DNA from 2 places in the Bordetella sp. genome. Region 2 is predicted to be linked to the other one. Evidence: predicted binding sites of a transcription regulator. Region 2 holds the regulator's gene; the other holds the start of a gene.

Region 1 (14,454 bases), on a different contig from region 2:
TCGACCACCAGCCCGGCGTCTGGCGGCTGCTGGACACCTTGAAGATCCCCACGGTCCACACCATCGAGACGCTGCAAGGCGAAGATGGCCTGAGCGTCGGGTTTTCGCAGTTCGATTCCGGCTACGCGGCGGGCCGCCATTTGTTCGACCAGGGCTATCGCCATATCGGCATCATCGGCGCCCAGCTCGATCCCCGTTCGCTGCGCCGCTGCGAAGGCTGCCGGCAGGCACTGCGCGACGCGGGCGTATACGACCCGGCGCTGGAAATCATGACGCCCAGCAAGTCCTCGCTGAGCCTGGGCGCGGAACTGCTGGACACGATGCTGCGGGAACATCCGGAATGCGATGGCCTGTTCTTCTGCAATGACGATCTGGCGCAGGGCGCGGTGTTCCAGTGCGGCCGGCTTGGTGTCGAGGTGCCGGGCCGCGTGGGATTGATCGGCTTCCATGACCTGACCGGCACGGCATGGACGACGCCACCGCTTTCCACCATCGCCACGCCACGCTATGAGATAGGGAAATCAGCCGCGACGCTGCTGATGAACGCACTGGAAGGACGGCCCAACCCCCAGCGGCATCTGGATCTGGGATTCCGCCTGGTGCGGCGGGAAACCACTTAGGCCGCACGGAGACCTTGCGCGGGATCGAGGCGCCTGGCCGCGCGTTCCCAGGTCGGGCCAAATCCCGCGCTGCGCTCCGGGTCAGGCCGCCGTCGTCGGCGGCGCGGACGAAAACTGTTTCCAGACCTCGATCGCGCGCAAGCGCTGCCGCGCCACTTTTTCGATACGTTCCCGCAGGTCCGCGTCGCGTGCCAGCAAGGCACGGAAATCACGCGCGGACATCATCAGCAGCTTGCTGTAGCCCAGCGAGGTCACATCCGGCACCAGGGATTGCTCGCCCAGCAAGGCGAGTTCGCCGAAGAATTCGCCGCTACCCAGCTCGACGGTAGTGTTGTCCGGCAGATGGACCGCCACCGCGCCCGAGGCGACGAAGCACATTTCCTCGCCCGCGCGGTCCTTCAGTACGGGCTGGTCGGGCAGCGCCAGGCGCGGCCTCAACAGCCGCGAGATCGCGCGCAGCGACTCGGCGCTGAGGTTCTCGAACAGGGGCACCCGCTTGATGAGCTCCGCCGCGCCCAGCTCGATATCCAGTGGCGGGTGCCGGTCGATGTGCGCCCAGCGCTGTTCCAGCTGGCCGGTCAGGTCGGCATAGACCTCCCCGCTGATCAGGAACTGGTCGAGCATGTCGCGGTAGCGCATGCGCTCGAGCTGGCGCGCCACCCTGCCCAGGTAGCTTTCCTGCAGCCACAAAGCGTAGGATGGGTATTGCAGGTTCAGCGCCTGCAAGGCGTTTTCGATGGCATCGAGCCGGCGCTGGTGCGCCGCCACGATGCGCTGCGTGGCCTCCTCGCCCAGCATGACCTTTAACTGCTGCCCGGCGAACAGGATCACCCGCTGCGCCACCGATCGCTTGCACATCAGGGACGCGAAACGCTGCGCCAGCTCGCGCGCCAGCCAGCGCTGGAAGCCGAACAGGTAATGCAGCCGCAGCGCGGCGCGGAAAGATCGCGAATACCGCACGTCGGCGGCGATGGCGTTCTCGAAGCCGACCACGCCGCCAGCGCGCACGGCGTCCTCCAGCCGTTCCGCGCGCGCCAGCAGGGATTCCGCCATGCGCCAATCGACGATCTGCGCCTTCAGGATGTCGAAGAACATTTCTTCTTCGCGCCGCGCCAGCGTGGCCAAGCCGATGTCCACACGCTCGGCCACGCTCATGTGGCGCACTTCGGCATCGCGCAATTGCCCCAGCGTCCGATCGAAAACCGCGTGGATGCGCTCGCGCACCTCCGGCCCGATGTGTTCGGCGGTGGCGACCTCGTCGGTTTTTTCCTGCAGGTCGCCCAGCGCCACGGCCAGCGCCTGGTCGCGCAGGGTGGCCTCGTGCCGCGACAGTTCGTTCAGCCTGAGCATGCGGATCAGCGGGCGCAGGCTGACGCCGTTGATGAACAGCGTCATCAGCACGAAACCCGTCGTCGCCACGGCCACGAACTGCCGCGCCTCGTAGGGCATGTCGTCGCGCTCGGTCACGGCCAGGGCCAGGGCCAGGGATACCGCGCCACGCAACCCGCCCCACAGCATGACGGTCTTGTACGCGCGGTTGACGCGCGTACCCAGCCGCGTCAGTCCAAGCAGCGGCACAAGGCCGAAGACCGCTACCGCGCGCGCGGCCAGCGCGGCAACGAACAGCACCAGGATCAGGCCGATGTCGACCAGCGTGGCATCCGCCATCAGGCGCGGAATCAGCATGGCGGCGAACAGGAAGATCAGCGAATTCGCCCAGAAGCCGAATTGCTCCCAGGCGCTGGTCAGATGTTCGAAGGTGGTCGGCGCCATGCGCGTGCGCCCGGTCGAGCCCACCACCAGCCCGGCGATCACGGTCGCCACCACGCCCGACACGTGCAGATAATGGTCGCAGACGAAAAACGTCAGGTAGGCAAGCGTCAGCGTCAGGGTGATCTCGGCCGTGGGGAAACCGCGCAGCACGGCGAACAGCATGCAGGCCATGCGGCCCATGGCGTAGCCTGCCAATCCGCCGCCGAGGAAGCTGACGAGGAAATCCAGCAGCACGTGCCCGGCGGACATTTCGCGGTGGCCCGCCAGCACGCCCACCAGCACGGAGTACAAGGCAATGGACGCGGCATCGTTGAACAGGCTTTCGCCCTCTACCAGCGTGGTCAGCCGCTTGGGCGCGCCGACTTCGCGAAAGATGCCGACGACGGCAGCCGGATCCGTCGTCGCGACGATGGCGCCCAACAACAGGCAAACCACCAGGCCATACGAAGACAGTGCATTCAGCGTAATGCCGACGACCACCGTGGAAAGGAAGACCGCGACGATGGCCATCATCAGGATGGGCCCGAGGTCATCCATCAGGCGTCTGACGTTCATCGACAACGCGGTTTCGAAAAGCAGGACGGGAAGGAAAACGGTAAGGAAAGTTTCCGAGGAAATCTCGAACTTTTCCAGGGAGTCCAGCATGCCGGCAAGCACCGGCGGCGCCCAGCCATGGATATGGATAACGATGCCGAGAAGACAGCCCACAATGGCGAGCAGCACCGAGTAAGGCAGCTTCAGCCGCCCGGCCAGCGGCGGCATGAAGCAAACCAGCGTCAGCAACGCCGCCAAGCCGAAAACCAGCAACCCTACGTCCATCTATTTCTTATCCCCGGGGCATTGTGTTCATTCAACGGAGAGGATAGCTGGTTTTGCATCGATGCACGTTTCGTTACGGGCGGCACGATTTGGTGGATGCCCGGCGGCGCGTATTTTCGCTAACGTTGGCGGCATCCGCACCGCCGCGACGGCATCCGCAGACGCCGCGGAGCGAATGCCGTCGGGACCAGGAAGCATTCACCGGAGCCGCCGTTGCACACCATCCTCAAGCCTTCCCCTGCATTTCCATCGAACGCCGGCCGATCCCGCCACGAGGACGCCGACAGCAGCAACCCCGTCGTGGCGCTCCAGCTCACCGATCCGCATCTGTTCGCGGCCCCCGGCCTCATGCTGGGTGTGGACACCGACGCCAGCCTGCGCGCGGTCCTGGCCGCCATTCGCCGAGATCATGGCGATGCGGACCTGCTGCTGGCCACCGGCGACCTGTCCCACGACGGCAGCGAGCTGTCCTACCGCCGCTTCGCCGACGCGGTATCGCCCTTGGGCATTCCGGTGCGCTGCCTGCCGGGCAACCATGATGCGCCCGCCGAACTCAGGCGCGCACTGGGGCCGTGGACCGATCCGATTGCCGATGTCGGCGCATGGCGGGTCATCCTGCTCGACTCGCGTGCCGACGGTTCGAACGCCGGGCATCTGGAACGCGAGCAGCTCGAACTTCTCGATCATGGCCTGGCGACTGCGCAAGGACGGCCGGCGCTGGTGGCCATGCATCACAACGCGGTGCAGGTCAGCGCCGAATGGCGCGACCCGATGATGCTGGACAATGCGCCGCAACTGTTCCGCCAGCTGGCGCGCTGGGGCAATGCGCGCGTGCTGCTGTGGGGCCACGTACATCAGGAATTCGACCGCCGGCGCGGCAATGTCCGCATGCTCGCCACCCCCTCGACCTGCTTCCAGTTCGCCATCCGCGAGGGCCGCCACCGCCTGGACCCGCAGCCTCCGGGCTATCGCTGGCTCAAGCTGTATCCGGACGGTTCGGTCGCGACCGGGGTGCGCCGGCTGGACGCCGCGCTATGGCGCAGCCTGGTACAGGAATGGAACGAGCCCGAGGACACTGCGGCCGTCTACGGCGCGACGCGCGATACCGCGGGTATTCCGGCCGTGGCCAACGGATCGATGATCCCCTGAACGCCCGGGCTGCCGACATGCGCGCATAAAAAACGGGGCACCGCTTGTGGGTGCCCCGCCAAACACCTGTCTCATAGGGGAGGGGAAAGAGGAGAAGCCGAGACAGGTGAGCAGACGGTGGCCTGGAGGGCTCCAGGCGCATGGTCTACGGAGGGTTAGGCTGGGGGGCGATAAGAAAGTTTCGCCCATCCCGAGGATTTCCCGCGGCGAGGTGTATCAAGATTTAACCGAACCACCCCTGCCTGATTAGGCGGGCTGCAGGCTGCCGCGCATCTTCTTCAGGGCAGCCGCCTCGATCTGGCGCACGCGCTCGGCGGAGATCCCGTATTCCTGGGCCAGTTCGTGCAGCGTGGCGCCGCCGTCGTCCTGCAGCCAGCGGGCCTGCACAATGTGGCGCGAACGGGCGTCCAGGGCCTCCAGCGCGTCCTGCAGGCCGGTGCTCTGCAGCTCGTCCATGGCCTTGCGTTCCAGCACGCGCGTGGGCTCCTGCCGGCCTTCGTCGGACAGATACGCGATAGGCGCGAAGGCGTCCTCGTCATCGTCCTGCGATTCCAGCGCCATGTCGCGGCCGGACAGCCGGACTTCCATTTCGCTGACATCTTCCGGGCGCACGTTCAGCTCGCGGGCGATTTCGTTCACCTGGTCCGAATCCAGCCTCTTGCCGTCGGGCCGCATGCTGCGCAGATTGTAGAACAGCTTGCGCTGCGCCTTGGTCGTGGCGACTTTCACAAGACGCCAGTTGCGCACGATGTACTCATGGATTTCGGCCTTGATCCAGTGCACCGCGAAGGAAACCAGGCGCACGCCCCGTTCGGGATCGAAGCGCTTGACCGCCTTCATCAGGCCGACGTTGCCTTCCTGGATCAGGTCGGCATGCGGCAGGCCGTAGCCCAGGTACTGGCGCGCGATGGACACCACAAGGCGCAGGTGCGACAGCACCAGCTCGCGCGCGGCGTCCAGGTCGTCCGTGTCGCGCAGGCGGCGGCCCAGGGAGACTTCCTGATCGGCGGTCAGCACCGGCAGGCGGTTGACGGCCGCGATATATGCGTCAATGGTTCCCAGCGCGCCAGGATTGGCGATGGCCAGCGTAAGCGTGTTGCCGGGTACGGCCAACGAGGAACTCGGTTGTTTCATGGTGTTGTGCTCCAGGAAACGGCTAGTGGTAGAACGCATTCGTGTGATGTTAGCACTCTGGAATAGGGAGTGCTAATTCGACCACCGTCTGCGTCCGAAGTTCAGTATTCAACGTGGAAAACCCCGGCCCGGCCATCGGTATGACGCTGGAGCGAAAACGGGGACACCCATTGGCCCGCCGCACCATCCGCCGGCCACACGGGCGCATTACCAGCCGCGCTGCTTCAGCGCGTCCGCGGTGGCGGCGTCGTCCGGACGGATGAACAGGCCGCCGCGCGGGTCCATGAACACCCGGTAATTGGCGCCGTCGAACATGGGCATGTACGCGGCGCTGCCATACTGGACGTCCACGAAGGGCAGCCAGCCGGGGAAGCGCTGTTTCAGTCGCCCCAGGTCCGGCATGCCTGGCGGACCCAGCGCATAAACCGTGCGCGGCTCGGACTGATCCGCCGCCGGGTCGGCATACCGGCCGGACAGGCGCTCCAGCCGGTACAGCGGCGGCACCCCGGCCAGCAAGGCCGGCAGGCGCCAGCGCACCACGCGGGCATCGATCTGCCACTCGTCGCCGCGCAGGGGGAAATCCTCCGGCGCCTTGCTGCCAGGCAACTGTGCCGTCGCGACGAACTGCCGCGGCGCACGTTCGTGCAGCGTAATCCGCGCCACCGGTTCGTCCGCAGTCAGGCGGAAGAACTGATACAGCGTTGCGGCGAACATGCCGGATACGCAGGCAAGCGCCAGGACCAGCAAGCCGAACAGGCGGCGCACCGGCCGCAGGCGGAACCGGCGCCGCCCCTGTGCGTCGCGGGGACCGCCCTTGCCCAGGAACAAGCCAAAGCCGATCAGCAGGGCGGCAATGGTGACCACCGCGATCCATACGGATGGAGCGACGCCTTCGATCAATGCGATCCTCGCGAAAAACCCGCAGACATTTCCAGTATATAGAGCGCGTCAAGCCCGGCCGTCGGCCAGGACCTCGCCCGTGGCGCCGCCCTGCAGGCGCTCGGCATGGAAGCGAATGTGGTCTTCCATGAAGGTTGAAATGAAATAATAGCCGTGGTCGTAGTGCTCATGCCGCCGCAACTGCAAGGGCTGGCCGGCCTGGGCGCAGGCGGCTTCGAAAGCCTCCGGATACAGTTGCGGGACCAGGAAGCGGTCTGCCAGGCCCTGGTCGACCAGGATGCCGGCGGGATAGGGCAGGCGCGCCGCGGCCATCAGCTCGCTGGCGTCGTAGGCGGCCCACAGTCGACTATCCGTCCCCAGATAATTCGAGAAGGCCTTCTGGCCCCAGGGGCAGCGGCTGGGCGCGGCGATCGGCGCGAACGCGGATACGGAACGGAACAGGCCGGGATGGCGCAGCGCCAGCACCAGGGCGCCGTGGCCGCCCATGGAATGGCCGAAGATGCCGATACGCCCCGGAGCCGCGCCCAGCTGGCCGGTCGCCAGGCCGTACAGCTCCTGCGTGATATAGCTTTCCATCCGGTAATGCTGTTGCCAGGGCGCCTGGGTGGCGTCCAGGTAGAAGCCGGCGCCCGTTCCCAGGTCCCAATCCTGCTCTTCGCCTGGCACGCCGGCGCCGCGCGGGCTGGTGTCCGGCGCGATCAGCATCAGGCCATGGCGGGCCGCCCACCGCTGGGCACCGGCCTTGATCATGAAAGTTTCCTCATTGCACTCCAGCCCGGCAAGATAAAAGACCGCCGGCACCGGACCGGCGTCCGCCTGCGGGGGCGCATAGACGGAAAAGCGCATGGGCAGGCCGATGACCGCCGATTCGTGCCGGTAGATGCGCTGCCAGCCGGCGCAGCAGCGATGCTGCGCCAGGAGTTCCAGCCCGGCCATCAGTAGAGCACCACGGAGCGGATCGACTCGCCGCGCTTCATCAGGTCGAAGCCGTCGTTGATGTTCTCCAGCGGAAGGGTATGGGTGATCAGGTCGTCGATATTGAGCTTGCCTTCCATATACCAATCGACGATCTTGGGGACGTCGGTGCGGCCGCGCGCGCCGCCGAAGGCCGAGCCCTTCCATTCCCGGCCGGTAACGAGCTGGAACGGACGGGTGGAGATTTCCTCGCCTGCCGCGGCCACGCCGATGATGACGGATTTGCCCCAGCCCTTGTGGCAGCACTCCAGGGCCTGCCGCATCAGTTTGGTATTGCCCACGCACTCGAAGGAATAGTCGGCACCGCCGTCGGTCAGCTGGATCAGGTGATCGACAACGTTTTCGACCTCGGACGGGTTGACGAAATGCGTCATGCCGAACTTGCGCGCCAGCGCTTCGCGGCGCGGATTGATGTCGACGCCGATGATCTTGTCCGCGCCCACCATACGCGCGCCCTGGATGACGTTCAGCCCGATGCCGCCCAGGCCGAAGACCACCACGTTCGCGCCGGCCTCTACCTTGGCGGTGTAGACCACGGCACCGACGCCGGTGGTCACGCCGCAACCGATATAGCAAACCTTGTCGAACGGTGCATCGTCGCGGATCCTGGCCAGCGCGATTTCCGGCACGACGATGTGGTTGGCGAAGGTGGACGTGCCCATGTAATGGTAGATGGGCTTGCCGCCCAGCGAGAAGCGCGAGGTGCCGTCCGGCATCAAGCCCTTGCCCTGGGTCGCCCGGATCGCCTGGCACAGGTTGGTTTTACGGGACAGGCAGAACTTGCACTGGCGGCATTCCGGCGTGTACAGCGGAATGACGTGATCGCCCGGCTTAAGGCTGGTCACGCCGGGGCCGGCCTCCAGCACCACGCCGGCGCCCTCGTGCCCCAGGATGGCGGGGAACAGGCCTTCCGGGTCCGCGCCGGAAAGCGTGTAGTAGTCGGTATGGCAGATACCGGTCGCCTTGATTTCCACCAGGACTTCGCCCGCTTTCGGGCCTTCCAGGTCGACGTGCTCGATGGTCAGGGGGGCGCCGGCTTTCCAGGCGATGGCGGCTTTGGTCTTCATGGTGGCTCCAGCTGATGCGTATCGGTACGGAAATGTTAACGCGTTACCGGGGTAACCTTACTGTTGCGCGGGGCCGTTTACGCGGTACCATTTATTTTCCTGCGCGAACGTCCCGTTCCCTGCATGTCTCGGTCCTGACATCACTATGGCTCGCCTGCCCCGACTGTACGCCCCCGGACTGCCTCAACTCGTGCAGGCCAACTTCATCAATGCCCTGGCTGCGCCCTCGCAGCCGGCGCCTGCCGATACGCTGAACCAAGTGGCGACGTGGCTGGGCGAAACCGCCACGCGCAACCGCGTGGCGCTGCACGGTTGGGTATTGGCCACGGATCGCATCCTGCTGCTGGCCACGCCGGTGGACGGCGAAGGGTTGCCGCGGCTGATGCAGACCTTGGGGCGCAACCTGGCCGCGCGCCTGCGCGGCGGCCGGGTATTCGCCGGCCGCTACCGCTCCGCGCTGGTAGAGCCGGGCGCCTGGGTGCTGCCGGCCCTGATATGGCTGGAAACCTATCCGGTACGCAGCGGCGCCACCCACGATGCGGAGCTCTGGCCCTGGTCCTCCGCCGCCGGCCATACCGGTTCCGGCCAGCCGCAGGTGGGCTGGATGTCGGACCACGCGGACTACTGGTCCTGCGGCAACACGCCCTTCGACCGCCAGGCGAACTACCGCAAGCGCCTGCAGGAAGGACTGACCCGGGAACAGATCCAGCGCATCGACCAGGCCGTGCAGGGGCAATGGGCGCTCGGAGGCAGCGAGTTCATCGCCATGCTGGCGCACACCGCCAGCCGGCGCGTCACTCCCGGCCAGCGCGGCCGTCCGCGCAAGAAGCCCACGCCCCCCGCGGCGGAAACCGAGTCCACCGGGTCCTGAAAAGGGCCCCCCATCCCAGCGGGTCTTTGCGCTTCTTTTTTATCCGTCCCTGTTTTTAGGCGTCAGATCCGGGCTCCGGTATTTATTAGGGACGAACCCCTTTTGTTTTTCTTGCGGGCAGAGCAAGTCCCCTGGTATCTTCGCCGTTTGCGCCGCAACAAAATGTGGCGATCCCTACTTTTTCTAGCGGCCCCGGCCCTGGAGCGCTTCATGACCGTACCGACCTCTTCCGACGCCTGTCGCGCCGCGCCGGCGCGTCCCATCGACGCCACGCGCATCGGCTTGCCCGCCGCCCAAGGCCTCTACGATCCGCGCAACGAGCATGACGCCTGCGGCGTGGGCTTCGTCGCCCATATCAAGGGCCGCAAAAGCCACGCGATCATCCAGCAGGGCCTGAAGATCCTGGAAAACCTCGACCACCGGGGCGCGGTGGGCGCGGACAAGCTGATGGGCGACGGCGCCGGCATCCTGATCCAGATTCCCGATGCCCTGTACCGCGAGGACCTGGCACAGGGCGGCGTCATGCTTCCGCCTCCGGGCGAATACGGCGTCGCCATGGTTTTCCTGCCCAAGGAAACCGCCTCCCGCCTGGCCTGTGAGCAGGAACTGGAACGCGCCGTGCGCGCCGAAGGCCAGGTCGTGCTCGGCTGGCGCGACGTGCCCGTGGATGTGGACATGCCCATGTCGCCCGCCGTGCGCGACCTGGAACCCGTGATCCGCCAGCTGTTCATCGGCCGCGGCGCCGACGTCATGGTGCCGGACGCGCTGGAACGCAAGCTCTATGTGATCCGCAAAACCGCCAGCCACGCCATCCAGAATATGCGCCTTGCCCACGGCAAGGAATATTTCGTGCCTTCGGCGTCGGTGCGTACCGTCGTCTACAAGGGCCTGCTGCTGGCCGACCAGGTGGGGCGCTACTACCGCGACCTGGCCGATACCCGCACGATCTCGGCGCTGGCGCTGGTGCACCAGCGCTTCTCGACCAACACCTTCCCGGCCTGGCCGCTGGCCCACCCCTACCGCATGATCGCGCACAACGGCGAAATCAATACGGTCAAGGGCAACTTCAACTGGCTGCGTGCGCGCGAAGGCATGATGCAGTCGGCCGTGCTGGGCGATGACCTGCCCAAGCTGTACCCCATCGTCTACGAAGGCCAGTCGGATACGGCCACGTTCGACAACTGCCTGGAACTGCTGGTGAATTCCGGCTATTCCCTGGCCCACGCCATGATGATGATGATCCCGGAGGCCTGGGAACAGCATACGCAGATGGACGAAAGCCGCCGCGCCTTCTACGAATACCATGCCGCCATGATGGAGCCGTGGGACGGCCCGGCCGCCGTGGCGTTCACCGACGGCCGCCAGATCGGCGCCACGCTGGACCGCAACGGCCTGCGTCCGGCGCGCTACCTGGTCACCGATGACGATATGGTCATCATGGCTTCGGAAGCCGGCACGCTGCCCATCCCGGAAAACCGCATCGTCAAGAAGTGGCGCCTGCAACCCGGCAAGATGTTCCTGATCGACCTGGAACAGGGCCGCATCATCGACGACGTCGAAATCAAGTCGCAACTGGCCAACTCGTGGCCCTACCGCCAGTGGATCGAGCGCCTGCGCATCAAGCTGGAATCGCTGCCCGCCCCCCGCCAGCCCGCCAGCCCGCCGGCGCCGGCCGCATCCCTGCTGGACCGCCAGCAGGCCTTCGGCTGGACGCAGGAAGACTACAAGTTCATCCTCGAACCCATGGCGACCTCGGGCGAGGAGGCCATCGGCTCCATGGGCAACGACGCACCCCTGGCGGTGCTGTCGAACCCCGGCACGCCGCTCTACAACTACTTCCGCCAGCTGTTTGCACAGGTCACCAACCCGCCGATCGACCCCATCCGCGAGCAACTGGGGATGTCGCTGGTGTCGTTCATCGGACCCAAGCCCAACCTGCTGGACATCAATAACGTCAATCCGCCGCTGCGCCTGGAAGTGTCCCAGCCGGTGCTGGATTTCGCCGCCATGGCGCAGATCCGCGACATCGAACAGGTCACCGGGCACAAGTTCCGCAGCCTGGAACTGGACATCACCTATCCCGCCGCCTGGGGCCGCGAAGGCATTGAAGCCCGCGTGGCGGCGCTGTGCGCGCGCGCGGTCGACGCGGTGCGCAGCGGCCACAACATCCTGATCGTGTCGGACCGCCGCGTGGACGCCGAGCGCGTGGCCATCCCCGCGCTGCTGGCCACGTCGGCCATCCACCAGCACCTGATCCGCGCCGGCCTGCGCACCAACGCCGGCCTGGTGGTGGAAACCGGCTCGGCGCGCGAAGTGCACCACTTCGCGCTGCTGGGCGGCTACGGCGCCGAGGCCATCCATCCCTATCTGGCGCTGGAATCGCTGGAAAAGATGGCCGATCCCGAAAAAGCCGTCAAGAACTACATCAAGGCCATCGGCAAAGGCCTGAACAAGGTCATGTCCAAGATGGGCATCTCGACCTATATGTCCTACACCGGCGCGCAGATCTTCGAAGCCGTCGGCCTGCAGAGCGCACTGGTGGACAAGTACTTCACCGGCACCGCCAGCACGGTCGAAGGCATCGGCATCTTCGAAGTCGCCGAGGAAGCCCTGCGCCTGCATCGCGCGGCCTTCAGCCAGGACCCGGTGCTGGCCAACGACCTGGACGCGGGCGGGGAATACGCCTATCGCGTACGCGGCGAAGAGCACATGTGGACGCCCGACTCCATCGCCAAGCTGCAGCACGCCACGCGCGCCAACAATTACCGCACCTACAAGGAATACGCGCAGATCATCAACGACCAGAGCCGCCGCCACATGACGTTGCGCGGCCTGTTCGAGTTCCGCTTCGATCCGACCCGCGCGATCCCGCTGGAAGAAGTCGAATCCGCCAAGGACATCGTCAAGCGCTTTGCGACGGGCGCCATGTCGCTGGGCTCGATCTCCACCGAAGCGCACTCCGTGCTGGCCGTCGCGATGAACCGCATCGGCGGCAAATCCAACACGGGCGAGGGCGGCGAGGACGAAATGCGCTATCGCGCCGAAATGCGCGACGGCAAGAGCCCGGTCAAGAACGGCGATACCCTGGCCTCCATCCTGGGCGGCGACCGCATCGAGGCGGACGTTCCCTTGAAGGCGGGCGATTCGCTGCGCTCGCGCATCAAGCAGGTGGCCTCGGGCCGCTTCGGTGTCAGCGCCGAATACCTGAGCAGCGCCGACCAGATCCAGATCAAGATGGCGCAAGGGGCCAAGCCGGGCGAAGGCGGCCAGTTGCCGGGCCACAAGGTGTCGGAATACATCGCCAAGCTGCGCTACTCGGTGCCGGGCGTGGGCCTGATTTCGCCGCCGCCGCACCACGATATCTATTCCATCGAAGACCTGGCGCAGCTGATCCACGACCTGAAGAACGTCAACTCGCGGGCGTCGGTCTCGGTCAAGCTGGTGTCCGAAGTAGGCGTCGGTACGGTCGCGGCGGGCGTGGCCAAGGCCAAGGCGGACCACGTCGTCATCGCCGGCCATGACGGCGGCACGGGCGCTTCGCCGGTATCCTCGATCAAGCAGGTCGGCACGCCGTGGGAACTGGGCCTGGCGGAAACGCAGCAGACTTTGGTGCTGAACCGCCTGCGCAGCCGCATCCGCGTGCAGGCCGACGGCCAGATGAAGACCGGACGCGACGTCGTCATCGGCGCGCTGCTGGGCGCCGACGAATTCGGCTTCGCCACGGCGCCGCTGGTCGTCGAAGGCTGCATCATGATGCGCAAATGCCATCTGAACACCTGCCCGGTGGGCGTAGCCACGCAGGACCCCGTCCTGCGCAAGAAGTTCCAGGGCAAGCCCGAACACGTCGTCAACTATTTCTTCTTCGTTGCCGAGGAAGTGCGCGAGATCATGGCCCAGCTGGGCATCCGCAAGTTCGACGAACTGATCGGCCGCAGCGACCTGCTGGATACCCGCATCGGCATCGAACACTGGAAGGCGCGCGGACTGGACTTCAACCGCGTGTTCTACCAGGCGCCGTCCGAAGGCCCGGTGCGCCAGACCGAAAACCAGGACCACGGCCTGGCCGCGGCGCTGGACCACCAGTTGATCGACCGCAGCAAGCCGGCGCTGGAGCGCGGGGAGAAAGTCTCCTTCATCGTGCCGGTGCGCAACCGCAACCGCACCATCGGCGCCATGCTGTCCGGGGCGGTGGCGTCGCGCTACGGCCATGAGGGCTTGCCGGACGATACGATCCACATCCAGTGCAACGGCACGGCGGGCCAGAGCTTCGGCGCCTTCCTGGCCCACGGCATCACGCTGGACCTGGTGGGCGAAGCCAACGATTACGTCGGCAAGGGCCTGTCCGGCGGCCGCATCGTGGTGCGATCGCCCAACGACTTCCGCGGCTTCGGGCCCGACCACATCATCGCCGGCAACACCGTGCTGTACGGCGCGCTGGCGGGCGAAGCCTACTTCAACGGCGTGGCCGGAGAACGCTTCGCGGTGCGCAATTCCGGCGCCGCGGCAGTGGTGGAAGGCACCGGCGACCACGGCTGCGAATACATGACGGGCGGCACGGTCGTGGTGCTGGGCGCCACGGGACGCAACTTCGCGGCCGGCATGTCCGGCGGGGTGGCATACGTGTGGGATCCGGACGGCAGCTTCCGCGACCGCTGCAATCTGTCCATGGTGGAGCTGGAAGCCGTGCTGTCGCACGCCGAACAGCAGAACATGGACAACATCGACACCTGGCACAGCGCCAAGCGCGGCGGCGAACGCGAGACCGACGAAAGCATCCTGCGGCGCCTGATCGAAGACCACTTCCGCTATACGGGCAGCTTCCAGGCGCGCGACATCCTGGGTAACTGGGAAGCCTCGCGCGGCAAGTTCGTCAAGGTCATGCCGACCGATTACCGCCGCGCACTGGGCGAAATGTGGCGTGCGGCCAACCCGCAAAAAATGGCCGCTTGAGGAAAGACCATGGGCAAAATCACCGGATTTCTCGAATACCAGCGCCTGCAGGAGGCCTATGAGCCGCCGGCGGCGCGCCTGAAGACCTGGCGCGAATTCGTGCTGCGCCTGGACGACAACGCGTCCAAGGTGCAGGCCGCGCGCTGCATGGACTGCGGCATCCCGTTCTGCAATAACGGCTGCCCGGTCAACAACA
Region 2 (14,454 bases):
CGACCCAGGCATCGCCGTTGTCGGCCTTGGAAATCTTGTAGGGCATCAGGTTGATGTCCTTCTGGACTTCCTTTTCGTCGAACTTGCGGCCGATCAGGCGCTTGACGGCGTACAGGGTGTTCTTGGGGTTGGTCACGGCCTGGCGCTTGGCAGGCGCGCCCACCAGGGTCTCGCCGTCGTCCATGTACGCGATGATGGAAGGCGTCGTGCGGGCACCTTCGGCGTTTTCGATAATGCGGACCTGGCCACCGTCCATCACAGCTACGCAGCTGTTGGTCGTACCCAGGTCGATGCCGATGATCTTGCTCATGATGGATTACCTTGAATTAGGTCGGTTCTAGGATTGGTAAAAAACTCGGTTAGCGAATAAGTGGGGCTGCCGCCAGGGTTTTCAAGCGTGGAATTCACCGCTTTTCCGCTTGCAGCCGTCCAATGGCCGCGGAAAACTCCGGCAAGCCCGGCCACCCCGTAATCCGGCCCAGCCGCTTGCCGGACCGGTACATCACAAAAGTGGGGACGCCATGCAGCGAAAACCGCCGGCCCAGTGCCACGTCGGCATAAACATCCGCCTGGAACCAGGTCAGGCCCAGATCCCGCAATGCATCCTGATGCAGCAGGGCGGCTTGCTTGAAGCGATTGCAGTTGTAGCAATCGGTGCCCCACAGGAATACGCAGCGCAGGTCATCGCCCGGCGCCTGGACGACCTCCCGGTCGAATCCGTCGCTGTCGACGGGGCGCATGGCGAAGACCTGGAACACCTGGCCGGGATCGAAAGCCTGGGCGGCGGTCACGACGCGCTCCGTCAGCCCTGCTGTCCCGCCGACACCACGACCAGGGCCGGCCGCAGCACGCGGTCGACGATCAGATAACCCTTCTGCAGGGTCTGGACCACGGTATTGGCGGGCTGGTCGGACGGCACCGACGAGATGGCCTGGTGCTGATGCGGGTCGAACTTGTCGCCGGCCACAGGGGCGATCTCCATCAGCCGGTTGCGCTCGAAGGCGGAGACCAGTTGCTTGAGCGTGGCTTCCACGCCTTCACGCAGGAACTGGACAGTCTGGTCCTGCTGCGCGAGCGCCGCCTCGAGGCTGTCCTTCACGGGCACCAGGCTTTCGGCGAATGACTCGATGCCGAACTTGTGCGCCTTGGAGACATCCTCCTGCGCGCGGCGGCGGATGTTCTCCGCGTCGGCGCGTGTGCGCAACAGCTGGTCGTAGTGCTCGGCGGCCTTGGCCTGGGCCGCTTCCAATTCAGCGCGCAGGGCCGACAGCAAATCCTGCTGCCCATCCGCGCCGTTCGCGGGCGTTGCGTCCGCCGCCGGCGACTCGTGGTCGGGCCTTTTCTCGGCAGGCTCGTTCTGTGCCGTCATGGATACATCCTCCGGGTGACAAATAACGTTTGCCATCCACTATGGGGGCCGATGCCCCCATTTCAAGGCGGGTTAAAGGGAAACGCCCGCCTGGCGCCCAAATAATTGAAATTATTCGTGTTTTTAAACAGTGCTGGGCCAGCCCTGCAGATTGCGCTGCACCAGGTCGGTCAGGGCGCGGATCCATGCCTCGTCGTCGTTGACGGCCGGGATATACCGCAGGCGCTTGCCGCCGGCGGCCAGAAACGCATCGCGGGCCTCGACCTGGATCTCTTCGAGGGTTTCCAGGCAGTCCGCCAGGAAGCCGGGGCAGACCACGTCGACCTCCGTCACGCCGTCCTGGGCCAGACCGATCAACGTGGGCGCGGTGTAGGGCTCCAGCCAGCGGGCCGAGCCGAAGCGGCTTTGGAAGGTGACCAGCGCCTGTTCCGGCATCATCCCCAGGCGTTCGCGCAGCAGGCGGCCGGTACGCAGGCAATCCTGATAATAAGGATCGCCCAGCTCCACCGAATAGCGCGGCAGGCCATGAAAGCTCATGACGAGCTTCTGCGGCCGGCCATGCTCGCGCCAGTAGTCCTCGATGCGACCCACCACCGCCTGCAGGTATCCGGGATCATCGTGGAAACGCTTGACGAAGCGCAGCTCCGGCTGATCGCGCAGGCGGGCCGCATGCCGGGCCACCGCGTCCACGGCAGTCGCCGTGGTGCTGGCGGCGTATTGGGGGTACATGGGCACGGCCAGGATGCGCTCGCAGCCGCGCCGGCGCAGATCGTCGATCGCATTGGCCACCGATGGCGACCCGTAGCGCATGCCCAGCGCCACTTCCGCCTGGATACCCCGCGCCGCCAGTTGCCGCCCCAGTCCTTCGGCCTGCCGGCGGCTGTAGACCATCAAGGGCGAGCCGCCGTCCATCCAGATGCCACGATAGCGCGGCACCAGTTTCTTCGGGCGCAGGGTCAGGATCAGGCCATTCAGGATGGGCCACCACAGGTAGCGCGGGATTTCGATCACGCGCGGATCGGCCAGGAATTCGCCCAGGTAGCGTCGGATTTCCTTTGCCGTGGGCGCCTCCGGCGTGCCCAGATTGATCAGCAGCACGCCGGTCTTGCCGGGCCCGGCATGGGCCTGCTCCGAAAACGGATCGGCCTGCTCGGGTTCCGGCAGGAAACGCTCGGGCCAAAGATACTTGAACGCACGCAGGAACACGCGGATACCTCGCCAGCCATGCCGTCCCCCGCAGGGACCGCCGGTTTATTTGTGGTTATGACTCAGGGCGTTGGACAGCAGGCGCGCCGTAATATCAACGATGGGAATAACGCGCTCGTAGGACATGCGGGTGGGACCGATCACGCCCAGCGTGCCGACCACCTTGCCGTCGACGCCATAGGGCGCCGTGATGACGGAAACTTCCTCCAGCGGCATCAGTTGCGAATCGCCGCCGATATAGATCTGCACACCCTGCGCGCGGCTGGAGACATCCAGCAGCTGCAGCAGGTCGGTTTTCTTCTCGAAAAGCGCGAACATCTTGCGCAGCCGGTCCATGTCCGAGGCGATGTCCGTCACGTCGAGGAGCTTGCGTTCGCCCGAGATCACCACCGCATCGCCATCCTCGACGGCCTCGGTGCCGGCCTCTACCGCCGCCTGCATCAGGCGCGAAATGTCGTCGCGCAGTTGCGCAAGCTCGGTAGCCAGCGTGCGCCGCACCGCATCGAAGGACTTGCCGGCGAAATGGACGTTGAAGAAGTTCGCGGCCTCCAGCAGTTCGTGTTCGGCGTAGTCGCGTTGCACGAACAGGATACGGTTCTGCACGTCGCCATCGGGGGTAACGATGATCAGCAGGACGCGCTGGTCGGAGAGCCGGATGAATTCGATTTGCCGGAACACCTGGGCCCGCTTGGGCGTCAGCACCACCCCCGCGAACTGCGTCAGGTTGGACAGCAGCGCCGCCGCCGCGTTGACCGCACGGGCGGGTTCGGCCGCCGGCAGGCTTTCGCGGATATGTTCCGGCTGGATGTCGTAGCTGCGCACCGCGAGCAGGGAATCGACGAACAGGCGGTAGCCACGCGGCGTGGGGATGCGTCCCGATGACGTATGCGGGCTATGGATGAGGCCGGAGTCTTCCAGATCCGCCATCACATTCCGTATCGTGGCGGGCGACAGGTCGAACACCTTGGAAAGGGTGCGCGATCCGACCGGCTGGCCGTCGGCGATATAGCGTTCAATCAACGCCTTGAGCAGTGCGCGTGCGCGGTCGTCCATGTCGCTATTTTATGGAATCTTTTTTACAACGGTGCCAATTTTGTCCCGCAAAGGCAAATATGGCCCCATATAATCGTTGAATCCTAGCCTAAACCCACCCCGGAAGCTCGCCTCCAGCATGCATTTCCCCACCGTCGCCCTCATCGGCAGGTACCAGGACACCGGCCTGGATGCGCCGCTACGCGCCTTGGCCCAGATGTTGACCGAGGAAGGCCGTGGCGTGCTTATCGAACGCGACACCTCCCACAATACAGGACTGGCGGAATTTCCCGTCGCCGGCATCGACGAGATCGGCCAGAGCGCCAGCCTGGCCGTGGTCATGGGCGGCGACGGTACCATGCTGGGCGCGGCCCGCTACCTGGCGCCCTACGGCGTGCCGCTGATCGGCGTCAACCATGGCCGCCTCGGCTTCATCACCGACATCCCCCTGCATGACGCCAAGAACGCCCTGGCGCGCGTCCTGGAAGGCAATTTCGAGGCCGAAGACCGCATGCTGCTGGAAGGCAGCATCTGGCGCGGCGACACCCAGATGTTCAATGCCTCGGCGGTGAACGACGTGGTGCTCAACCGGGCGGGCCGCGGCGGCATGATCGAAGTCCGTGTCGAACTGGATGGCGTATTCATGTATACCCAGCGGGCGGACGGCCTGATCGTGGCGACGCCGACCGGCTCCACCGCCTATGCGTTGTCGTCCAACGGCCCCATCCTGCATCCCGGCCTGCAAGCCATGGTGCTCGTACCCGTCGCCCCGCAAACGCTGTCGAACCGCCCCATTGTCATTCCGGACAACGGCGAACTGACCATGACGCTGACCGGCATGGGCCGCGTCGAACACGGCGCCTCCTGCCATTTCGACATGCAGACCTGGTCGGACCTGCAGCCGGGCGACCGCATCGTCGTGCGGCGGGCGCCGCACACCATCCGCTTTCTGCACCCGGAAGGCTATAACTTCTTCACCACCCTGCGCCGCAAGCTCCACTGGAACCTGATGCCGCAGGCCACGGACAGCGGAGAATGACGCTGCCATGCTGCGCACGCTGCATATCCGGGATTTCGTCATCGTTGAAAAAGCCGACATCCATTTCGGTGCCGGTTTCACCGTCTTTTCCGGCGAAACCGGCGCCGGCAAGTCCATCCTGATCGACGCGCTGGCGCTTACCCTCGGCGAACGCGCCGATGCATCCGTCCTGCGCGAAGGCGCGGCGCGCGCGGATGTCAGCGCGGTCTTCGACACGCCAGCCCATCTGCGCGAGTGGCTGGCCGAACGCGAAATCGATGCGGAAGAAGAACTCGTCCTGCGCCGCGTGGTCGACCCGCAAGGCCGCAGCCGCGCATTCATCAACGGCGTGCCGGCCACCATGGCGCAGTTGCGCGAATTGGGCGACAGCCTGGTGGACATCCATGGCCAGCATGCGCATCAAAGCCTGATGCGGCCGGACGCCCAACGCGACCTGCTGGACGCCCAGGGTGGCCATGGCGAACTGCGCCAGACGGTCGCGCAGGCCTGGAAGCGCTGGCGCCAGCTTGCCAGGCAGTTGGAAAGCGTGGAACGCGACAGCGTCTCGCTGGAGGCGGACCGCGAGCGCCTGCAATGGCAGCTCGACGAACTGGACAAGCTCGATCCCCATCCCGGTGAATGGGAAACCCTGCAGACCGAACACACCCGCCTCGCGCATGCGCAATCCCTGCTGGATGGCGCGTCGCGCACCCTTCAGGCGCTGGACGGTGACGACGAATCGGCGCACAACCGCGTGGTCTCGGCGGTTCATGTGCTGGAGCAACTGCGCCGCCACGACCCTGCCCTGGCTGGCGTGTGCGAAGAACTGGAATCCGCCCGCATCGCCATTGCCGAGGCCGTCTCGGACCTGAACAACTATGTCAGCCGGGTCGAACTGGATCCCGCCAGGCTGGCGCAGGCCGAGCAAAGACTGGGCGCGGTTTTCGAACTGGCGCGCAAATTCAAGACAGAGCCGGAAACCCTGCCCGCCCTGCGCGAATCGTTGCGCGGCCAATTGGCGGAGATGTCCGCGGCGGCCGACATCGATGCACTGCGTGCGCAGACCGAAGCGGCGCAGGCCGACTACGCCAAGGCGGCCGGCAAACTGTCGGTGGCCCGCCGCAAAGCGGCCAAGGAGCTCGGCAAGATCGTGACGGAAGCCATGCAGACGCTGGCCATGCAAGGCGGTCGCTTTGAAGTATCGGTCGAAAAAGCGGCGGCCGCGTCGGCGCAGGGCGACGACGCGGTGGAATTCCTGGTAGCCGGCCACGCCGGCACCACGCCCCGCCCGCTGGCCAAAGTGGCGTCCGGCGGCGAACTTTCCCGCATTTCCCTGGCCCTGTCCGTGATCGCCAGCCGTGCCGCGCGCGTGCCGACGCTGATCTTCGACGAGGTCGACAGCGGGGTGGGCGGCGCCGTGGCGGAAGTCGTCGGCCGCCTGCTGGGGGAACTCGGCCAACGTCACCAGGTGCTTTGCGTGACCCACCTGCCCCAGGTGGCGGCGCGCGGTGGCGCGCACTATCAGGTAAGCAAGGCGGAGAAAGCCGGCACCACGCATTCGCGCATCGTGGAGCTCGATGCCGATGCACGCGTGGAAGAGATTGCGCGCATGTTGGGCGGGATCAAGATCACGGCCACCACGCGGCAGCACGCCCGCGAAATGCTGGGCGCCTGATGAAGGCCGGGGTGGACTCGGGGCGCCCCCTGGTCGGGCACGAGGCGGCCGGCAGGGCCCCGCGGGCCACTACCGGCCCCGCAAGGCCCGGGGGCCGTCAAGGCTAGCGCCGACTGCCGCAGTCGCCGCAGGTGCCGTACAGTACCATCGCGTGGCTTTCCAGCAGGAAGCCGTTGTCCTTGGCGATTTTGTGCTGGCGCTTTTCGATATCGATGTCGTTGAATTCAACGACCTTGCCGCAGTTCGTGCAGATGAGGTGATCGTGATGATCCCCATCGTTCAGTTCGAAAACGGCCTTGCCGCTGTCGAACTGGCTGCGCGCCAGGATACCCGCCTGCTCGAACTGCGTGAGCACGCGATAGACCGTGGCCAGCCCGATTTCGACGTTTTCGCCGATCAGGGCGCGGTAAACGTCTTCCGCGCTAAGATGGCGCTGCTCCGCTTTGCGGAAAATGTCCAGGATCTTCAGGCGCGGAAAGGTGGCCTTCAAACCCATGGTCTTGAGGTCGCTTTGATCGGTCATGGTCCAGTAGAGAGAGTTCCGCGCCGTCGACCCGGCGGGAACCTGGGCGGCGTAGCCGCCGACCCGATTCCCCTGCGCTTTCGCGCCCTGTCGCCTACGCCACGCGGAATGACTTGATAAACCTTTATGATAACGGTTTTGCCAGTATCCATTACGGGGAACCCCGAGTGTCCAGAATCGTACGATCCACATCCCGCTGCCTGAGGGCGGCCATCGCCGCTACGGCGATCGCTGCCGCTCTCGCGGGATGCTCCTCCGGCAAATGGGGTTTTCCGTATATTGCGCCGGTCCAGCAAGGCAACTGGATCACCAGTGAACAGGTCGCCCTGCTGCGCCCCGGCATGACACGCGAACAGGTGCGCTTCGCCCTGGGCAGCCCCACGCTGACCAGCGTGCTCCACGGCGACCGCTGGGATTACCCCTACTACTTCAAGCCGGGCTACGGTCCCAGCCAGGAACGCAAGTTCACCGTTTTCTTCGAGAACGACAAGCTCACCCGCTGGGAGGGCGACAAACAGCCGGACGTCCAGCCCTTCCAGCTGGCGAACGAGCAGGCCACGCAGGCCAAGGCCCCCGGCAATGGCGGCGCCGCGCCGCAGAATCCGGCTCCGGCCAGCACGGGGCCTGTCGCCCCTGCCGGTGGCGGGCTGCCCGTGGGGGTTACCTCGTCCGGCAACAGCCCCGCGGCCGCCAGCTCGTCTGGCAATACGCCGGCCCAGGCTTCGCCCGCCGGGTCCGCACCCGCGGGCACGTCCCGCACCACGCAGCCCGGGACGCCTGCCGGGGCGGCGCAGTAGGCCGCGGCCGCTGCCCACGCAGCCGGCGGAACCAACGCCAATGCCGGCGGATTCCGGCAGATGCACGTAACGCGATAACTCACCAACGACAAGGAATTTCCATGCGCATCGCCATTGCCGGCGCAGGCGGCCGGATGGGCCGCATGCTGATAGAAGCGGTCCTGGAACACCCCGACATGACGCTGGCTGTCGCCCTCGATCGCGCGGGCAGCAGCCATATCGGCGAGGATGCCGGCGCATTCCTGGGACGCAATACAGGGGTCGCCATCACCGACGATATCGAAGCCCTGGCCGGTGCCGATTGCCTGATCGATTTCACGCGCCCCGAAGGCACGCTGCGACACCTCGACGCCTGCGTGCGGCATGGGGTCAAGGCCGTCATCGGCACCACCGGCTTCGATGACGCGGGTCGGGCCGCCATCGCGCAGGCCGCGCAACGCATCGCCATCGTATTCGCGCCGAACATGAGCGTAGGCATGAACGCCACGCTGCGCCTGCTGGAGGTCGCCGCGCGCATCCTGAATTCCGGCTACGACGTGGAGGTCTTCGAGGCGCACCACAACAAAAAAGTCGATGCGCCCTCGGGCACCGCACTGAAGATGGGCGAAACCGTCGCGAAGGCCTGGGGCGTGGACTTGCCGGATGTGGCCACCTGGACGCGCCATGGCGAAACCGGCGTGCGCGAGCCGGGCACCATCGGCTTTTCCGTGGTACGCGGCGGCGACATCGTGGGCGACCACACCGTCTACTTCTGCGGCATCGGCGAGCGCATCGAGATTACGCACCGCAGCAGCAGTCGCTCCACCTATGCACAGGGCAGCCTGCGGGCGGCCGCCTTCCTGCGCGACAAAACGCAGGGATTGTTCGACATGCAAGGCGTGCTGGGCCTGTAGCGCGATCGCGGCGGGTAGCCGCGACCTTGCCGGCACCGCCACGCCAGGCCGCGGCGGATCAAGGACGCACGGGCTCCGGTTCCAGCTCGACGCCATAACGCGCGTTGACGTCGGCCCGAATGGCATCGGCCAGTGCCATGATGTCCGCCGCGCGGGCCCCGCCCCGGTTGACCAGTACCAACGCCTGGCGGTCGTGTACGCCGGCGGCGCCCAGCCTGCGCCCTTTCCATCCGCATTGGTCGATCAGCCATCCGGCCGCCAGCTTGCAACGTCCGTCCGCCTGGGGATAAGCCACCACGCCGGGAAAGCGCTGACGCAAGGCGGCATACCGATCGGCACTGACGATAGGGTTCTTGAAGAAGCTGCCCGCGTTGCCGATTACGGCAGGATCCGGCAATTTTTCCCGACGTATCGCGCAGACGGCATCGAAAACCGCACGGGCGGAAACCCCCGCGCCATTCGCCGGCGGGGCTGACCGGTCGGCCCCGCTGCCCAGCGCAGGATGCCGTTGCAGATCCGGATAGTCCAGCACCGGTCGCCACGGCCGGGGCAGCGCGAAGCGCACGGCGACGATCGCCCAACGGCCCGGGGCGTCATGCTTGAACCGGCTGTCCCGATAGGCGAAGCGGCAATCCCGCGCCGACAGCTCCGCCATCTCGCCGCGCTCGATATCCCAGGCACTCAGGCCCAGGAAGCGCTGGTCCAGTTCGACGCCGTACGCGCCTATGTTCTGCACCGGCGCGGCACCCACGGTGCCCGGTATCAACGCCAGGTTTTCCAGGCCGTCCCAGCCGTGGCGCAGGCAATGCGCCACGAACCCATGCCAGTTTTCGCCGCCCCCGGCTTCGACGATCCAGGCGTCGGGCCGTGTGTCCAGCAGCCTGATGCCGGGGATCGCCATATGCGCGACCAAGCCCGCCATGACCGAAGGCAGGACGACATTGCTGCCGCCACCCAGCACGAACACACGCCCATGGCGCCGCGCCAGCGCCGACAAAGCAGGAAGCTGGCGTAGGGATTCAATGCGCACGTAGGCCTCGGCCGAACAAGCCAGGCCCAGGGTGTTCAAGGCCGTGAGGTCCGCCGCAATCGGCTTGAGCGTGTCCGTATCGGTGGATGACGCCGACGGGTTTGACATTACGTTTGGCAGCCTGATATAGTTTCGTTCTTGACTGATTTTACGCGATGCCGGTGTGCATCGAATGAGATCAGTCGCAAGACAAAACGCGGGAATAGCTCAGTTGGTAGAGCGCAACCTTGCCAAGGTTGAGGTCGCGAGTTCGAGACTCGTTTCCCGCTCCAGAATTCGATCGGCAGGGTTCCATCAAGGTTCAGGAATAACTGCCATCAGCGCCAAAAAAGGCCGCAGCAAGAAAGGAGCGAAATCGCGAGATTCGCTCCTTTTGTCATTCCGCGCTTTTTTCATTCCGCTCTCCTTCGTCCCGCCCTTCCTCGTCCGTCCTTTTTGGTTCCAGCATCCGGCAGGCGTCACCTCGATCCGCCCGCGTCCCGGTGCCGGCATTGCCGGCAGATCGCTCCCTCGCCAGGCAAGAATGGGGCACCCCGGCGCGCTGCCGAGAGCGGCCCCGCGCCCGCCGGGCGCGGCGAACGGCTCTTACGGCTGCAGCTCAATCTCCCACCGCACCCAGTCGCCCCGATAGATCACGTTCGCGTAATAGAGAATCAAACCTTTCTTGTCCAAAAATACGCGCGTCACATTGACCACCGGACTGCCGGCCCGGATGCGCAACAGGCGCGCGGTCTCGGTATCCGCCGAGCCGATGGACATCGTCTGGTGGGCCCGGTCTATCCGCACCGACTTCATCTCCATCAGCGTCGGAATCACCGCGCGTGAGCGGAATTCCTGCGGCGCCCGCTGGAAGATTTCCTGCAGCAGGTACAAAGCGATGACCGCGTAGGGCTGCCCTTCGGTGAAGTGCTGGCGGCGCATGAAGACGTAGCTCTCGCCGAGTTTTCCCACATCGGGGGTAGCGGGCGGTTTGCCATGGGACTCATCGAAGGTCAGCATTTCGGCGCTGGTGGACTCGTACATCGCCGCAAGCGACTGCAGCGAGGTCTTCATCACCACGGTGTTCGGACTTTCCGTCGCCCTTGCCACCACCGTGCCCAGCCCGCGCTTCGGCACCAGCAGGCCTTCCTTGGTCAGCAGCTGCACGGCCTGCCGCACCGTGATGCGCGCGACCTGGAATTCGGCCGCGAGCGCTTCCAGCGTCGGGATGCAAGTACCCGCGGGCCACTCCCGCTTGCCGATGCGTTCGCGCAATATGTCCGCTACCTGCAGATAAAGCGGTACGGGGCTGTCCGGGTTGAGGTTTGACATGGAGACGACTCAAAAGTACTATTAATAGAACTTTAGATTTTTAGATCTTTCACCCAGGCATTATGCAACATCGCACCCGAGAACGTCGTGGCTACGACTACATCATCGTCGGCGCGGGATCGGCCGGCTCCCTGCTGGCCAACCGCCTGACGGCGAATCCGGCCGTGCGCGTCCTGTTGCTGGAAGCCGGGGGACCGGACCGCAACTTCTGGCTGCGCCTGCCGGTGGGCTACTTCAAAACCATTTACGACGAGCGCTTCTCACGGGTCTTCCGAGCCGAAGGCGGGGCCGCGCTTCAAGGGCGCAAGATTGCCTGGCCGCGCGGCCGCGTGCTGGGTGGATCCAGCTCCATCAACGGCCTGATTTACACGCGCGGCCAGAAGGAAGATTTCGACGGCTGGGCCGAGGCGGGCGCCCATGGCTGGGACTATCAGTCCGTGCTGCCCTTCTTCAAACGCTCCGAGTGCTATAGCGGCCCGCCCACGCCCTACCACGGCACCGAAGGGGAATTGGGCGTTTCGCCTTTGCGCAACGACCATCCCTATTGCCAGTCATGGTTGCAGGCGGCGCAGGCCTTCGGGCTGCCCGGCAACGCAGACTTCAATGGCGAAACCGATTACGGCGTCGGCAATTACCAGCTGACGCTGAAGGGCCGTTGGCGCTCGAGTGCCGCGGCCGCCTTCCTCCGGCCGGTGCTCGGCCGCCCCAATCTGACGGTGATCACGCGGGCTCAGGTAAGCCGGGTACTGTTCGAGAACCGGCGCGCAGTGGGCGTGGAATGGATAAGCGATCGCCAGGTGGAGAAAGCCACAGCCGACTGCGAAGTCATCGTGTCCGCCGGCGCCATCCAGTCCCCACAGATCCTGCAGCTGTCAGGCGTGGGGTCCGCCAGCCTGCTGCGCAGGATGGGCATACCGGTGGTGGCCGATGCCGCAGGGGTAGGCGCGAACCTGCAGGATCATTACCAGGCGCGCACGATCGTCAGGCTCAAGACACGGAAGTCGCTGAACAACGATGTGCGCAATCCGCTCAGGCTGGCCTCGATGGGCCTGGACTGGCTGCTGTACGGGCGAGGTCCCCTTACGGTGGGCGCGGGCCAGGCGGGCGGCTTCGCCCGCACCCGGCACGCCGTCGGCACGCGCAGCGATATCCAGTTCGCCATCATGCCCTTGTCGGTGGACAAACCCGGCGAGCCCCTGCACCGGTTCGCGGGATTCACCGCCAGCGCCTGCCAGTGCCGCCCGGCATCGCGCGGCAGCGTGGAAATTACGTCCACCGATCCGTTCGCGGCGCCGCGTATCCAGGCCAACTACCTGGCCGAAGAGATCGACCGCCAGACGCTGGCGGATGGCCTGCGCATGTTGACGGAAATCTATGCGCAAGCACCCTTCCGGGACCTCGTCGACGCGCCGGTGCTCCCATCGCAAAAGCAGTTCTCGAACCGCGATCTGCTGCGATTCGCCTGCGAGCACGGCAGCACCATTTTCCATCCAAGCGGCACGTGCCGGATGGGCAGCGACGGTATGGCGGTGGTGGATCCCTCGCTGCAGGTCAATGGCGTGTCGGGCCTGCGCGTTATCGACGCCTCGGTCATGCCCAGCGTGACATCGGCCAACATCAACGCGCCCACCATCATGATTGCCGAAAAAGGCGCGAGCCTGGTCCTGGCAGCGGCCGGCGCGCATCCAAGCCACTCCGGAAATTCCCAATGAAATACACCTACGGCAACCTCGTCGATGGCGCCTGGCATCAGGCCGGCCCGACATTCACTACCCTGAACCCGGCACGCCCCGCGGAGACGATCGGACAATACAACCTGGCCGATATCGCGCTGGTGGAGAGCGCCGCGGCCGCGGCAGCCCGGGCGGCACGGGAGTGGCGCCGGCTGACGGTCGCCCAGCGCTGCGACCTGCTGTCCCTGTACATCGACGCCATCGAGGCCCGACGCGATGCCCTGGCCGAGGCCATTACGGCGGAACAGGGCAAGACGGTGCAGGAGAGCCGGGGCGAAGTGGCCAAGGCGTGCTCGGAAAGCCGCTACATGCTGCAGCATGCCATGGCCGAGGGCGGCTCCCGCCATGCCGCATCGTTGCGGCCGGGCGTGCGGAACCTGGTGGTGCGCCGCCCTCGCGGGGTCATCGCCGCCATCACGCCGTGGAATTTCCCGGTCATGACGCCCATGCGCAAGATCGCGCCGGCCCTGGCTTTCGGCAATGCCATTATCGTCAAGCCGTCCGAGTTCACGCCCGCCGCCGCTTGCCTGCTGGGCGACATCGCGGCGGACATTCTGCCCAAGGCGCTGGTGCAGGTCATCCATGGCGGTCCGGAGATCGGCCACGCCCTGGTCAGCCATCCCGGCATACACGGCGTGACTTTCACCGGCTCGGTGGCCACGGGCAAGCGCATCCTCGCTGCCACCGCAACCAACCTGGCCGAGGTTTCGCTGGAACTGGGTGGCAAGAACGCCGCGGTCATCCATGACGCGGACGACCTGGAGGCCTGCCTGGACCAGGTCGCGCAGGCCGCCATGATGTGCTCCGGCCAGCGCTGCACCGCGGTCAGCCGCGTACTGGCGCGGCGGGAGCTGCATGCCGGAGTCGCCGCCGGGCTGGCGCAACGCATGGCGGCAATGCGCCTGGGAGAGGGATGCGATCCACGCACCCACATTGGCCCCATGACGCATCGCGCCCAACTGGACCACGTCAGCCGATCGGTGCAGCAGGCGAGACAGGACGGCGCGTCGGTCGTCACGGGCGGCGTCGCGGTCGAGGTGCCGGGCTGCGAGGGCGGCTATTTCTACGCCCCGACCCTGCTGGACCAGGTGCAGCCCGGCTCGGCGGCGGCCCGGGAAGAAATCTTCGGACCGGTCGTCAGCCTGATCCCCTACGACACGCTGGACGAGGCGTTATGCCTGCTCAACGAAGTGGAATACGGCCTAACGGCCGCGCTATTCTCCAATGACGCTCGTGTCATCGCCCGCTTCGTCGATGAGTGCGAGACCGGCATGCTGCATATCAACCATGGCACGACGCCGGACAGCAATATGCCCTTCGGCGGCGTCAAGGCCTCGGGTGTCGGTGCGTATTCGGTGGGTCCCGGCGCCGCGGCCTTCTATACCACCGAACATTCCGTGTACCTGGGACGATGATGGACGGGATCGCGCTTCAATCCATACAGGCATCCGTCTACCGCGTGCCGGTCCCGACGCCCGTGCAGACCTCCTTCGGCGTATTGCGGGACCGCGCCGCGGTCGTGGTGCGCATTCTCGACGAGGATGGCATCGTCGGCTGGGGAGAAGTGTGGTGCAACTTTCCCACGGTGGGCGCCGAGCATCGTGCACGCCTGCTGATCGAAACCGCCGCCCCGCTTGCCCTGGCCGCGCCCTGGGCATCGCCCGCGGATTGTCATGCCACCCTGTCCCGCGCGCTCCATGTGCTGGCGGTGCAATCCGGCGAACCCGGTCCGGTGGCGCAGGTCCTCGCCGGGATGGACATCGCCATGTGGGATCTATGGGCCAAACGGCGCGAACTGCCGCTATGGCGCCTGCTGGGCGGCGAATCGGATCGCGTGGCGGTCTACGCCTCCGGCCTGAACCCCACC

The links. Region 2 encodes HrcA, which represses chaperone genes, less so after heat shock. Its sites were predicted from a motif close to TTAGCACTCNNNNNNNNNGAGTGCTAA; they were not measured.
Region 1: a site for HrcA is predicted at 5,545-5,571, ahead of rpoH (RNA polymerase sigma factor RpoH). Genes of this name have one in related genera too.

Annotation. Positions count from the first base shown of each region.
Region 1 is NZ_JBMQQZ010000029.1:8,380-22,833, forward strand. It holds gene gntR (HTH-type transcriptional regulator GntR) at 1-620, shown strand, start outside; gene ACO1P8_RS07195 (cation:proton antiporter) at 702-3,212, opposite strand; gene ACO1P8_RS07200 (phosphodiesterase) at 3,513-4,361, shown strand; gene rpoH (RNA polymerase sigma factor RpoH) at 4,608-5,495, opposite strand; gene ACO1P8_RS07210 (hypothetical protein) at 5,703-6,395, opposite strand; gene fghA (S-formylglutathione hydrolase) at 6,444-7,331, opposite strand; gene ACO1P8_RS07220 (S-(hydroxymethyl)glutathione dehydrogenase/class III alcohol dehydrogenase) at 7,331-8,437, opposite strand; gene ACO1P8_RS07225 (transposase) at 8,583-9,308, shown strand; gene ACO1P8_RS07230 (glutamate synthase-related protein) at 9,519-14,258, shown strand; gene ACO1P8_RS07235 (glutamate synthase subunit beta) at 14,268-14,454, shown strand, end outside.
Region 2 is NZ_JBMQQZ010000092.1:490-14,943, forward strand. It holds partial or broken gene ACO1P8_RS20180 (Hsp70 family protein) at 1-310, opposite strand, end outside; gene ACO1P8_RS20185 (thioredoxin family protein) at 405-740, opposite strand; gene grpE (nucleotide exchange factor GrpE) at 803-1,369, opposite strand; gene hemH (ferrochelatase) at 1,493-2,575, opposite strand; gene hrcA (heat-inducible transcriptional repressor HrcA) at 2,621-3,628, opposite strand; gene ACO1P8_RS20205 (NAD kinase) at 3,747-4,646, shown strand; gene recN (DNA repair protein RecN) at 4,654-6,300, shown strand; gene fur (ferric iron uptake transcriptional regulator) at 6,404-6,823, opposite strand; gene ACO1P8_RS20220 (outer membrane protein assembly factor BamE) at 7,036-7,620, shown strand; gene dapB (4-hydroxy-tetrahydrodipicolinate reductase) at 7,722-8,513, shown strand; gene murB (UDP-N-acetylmuramate dehydrogenase) at 8,572-9,651, opposite strand; tRNA gene ACO1P8_RS20235 (tRNA-Gly) at 9,740-9,815, shown strand; gene ACO1P8_RS20240 (GntR family transcriptional regulator) at 10,129-10,854, opposite strand; gene ACO1P8_RS20245 (GMC family oxidoreductase) at 10,917-12,566, shown strand; gene ACO1P8_RS20250 (aldehyde dehydrogenase family protein) at 12,563-14,002, shown strand; gene ACO1P8_RS20255 (mandelate racemase/muconate lactonizing enzyme family protein) at 13,999-14,454, shown strand, end outside.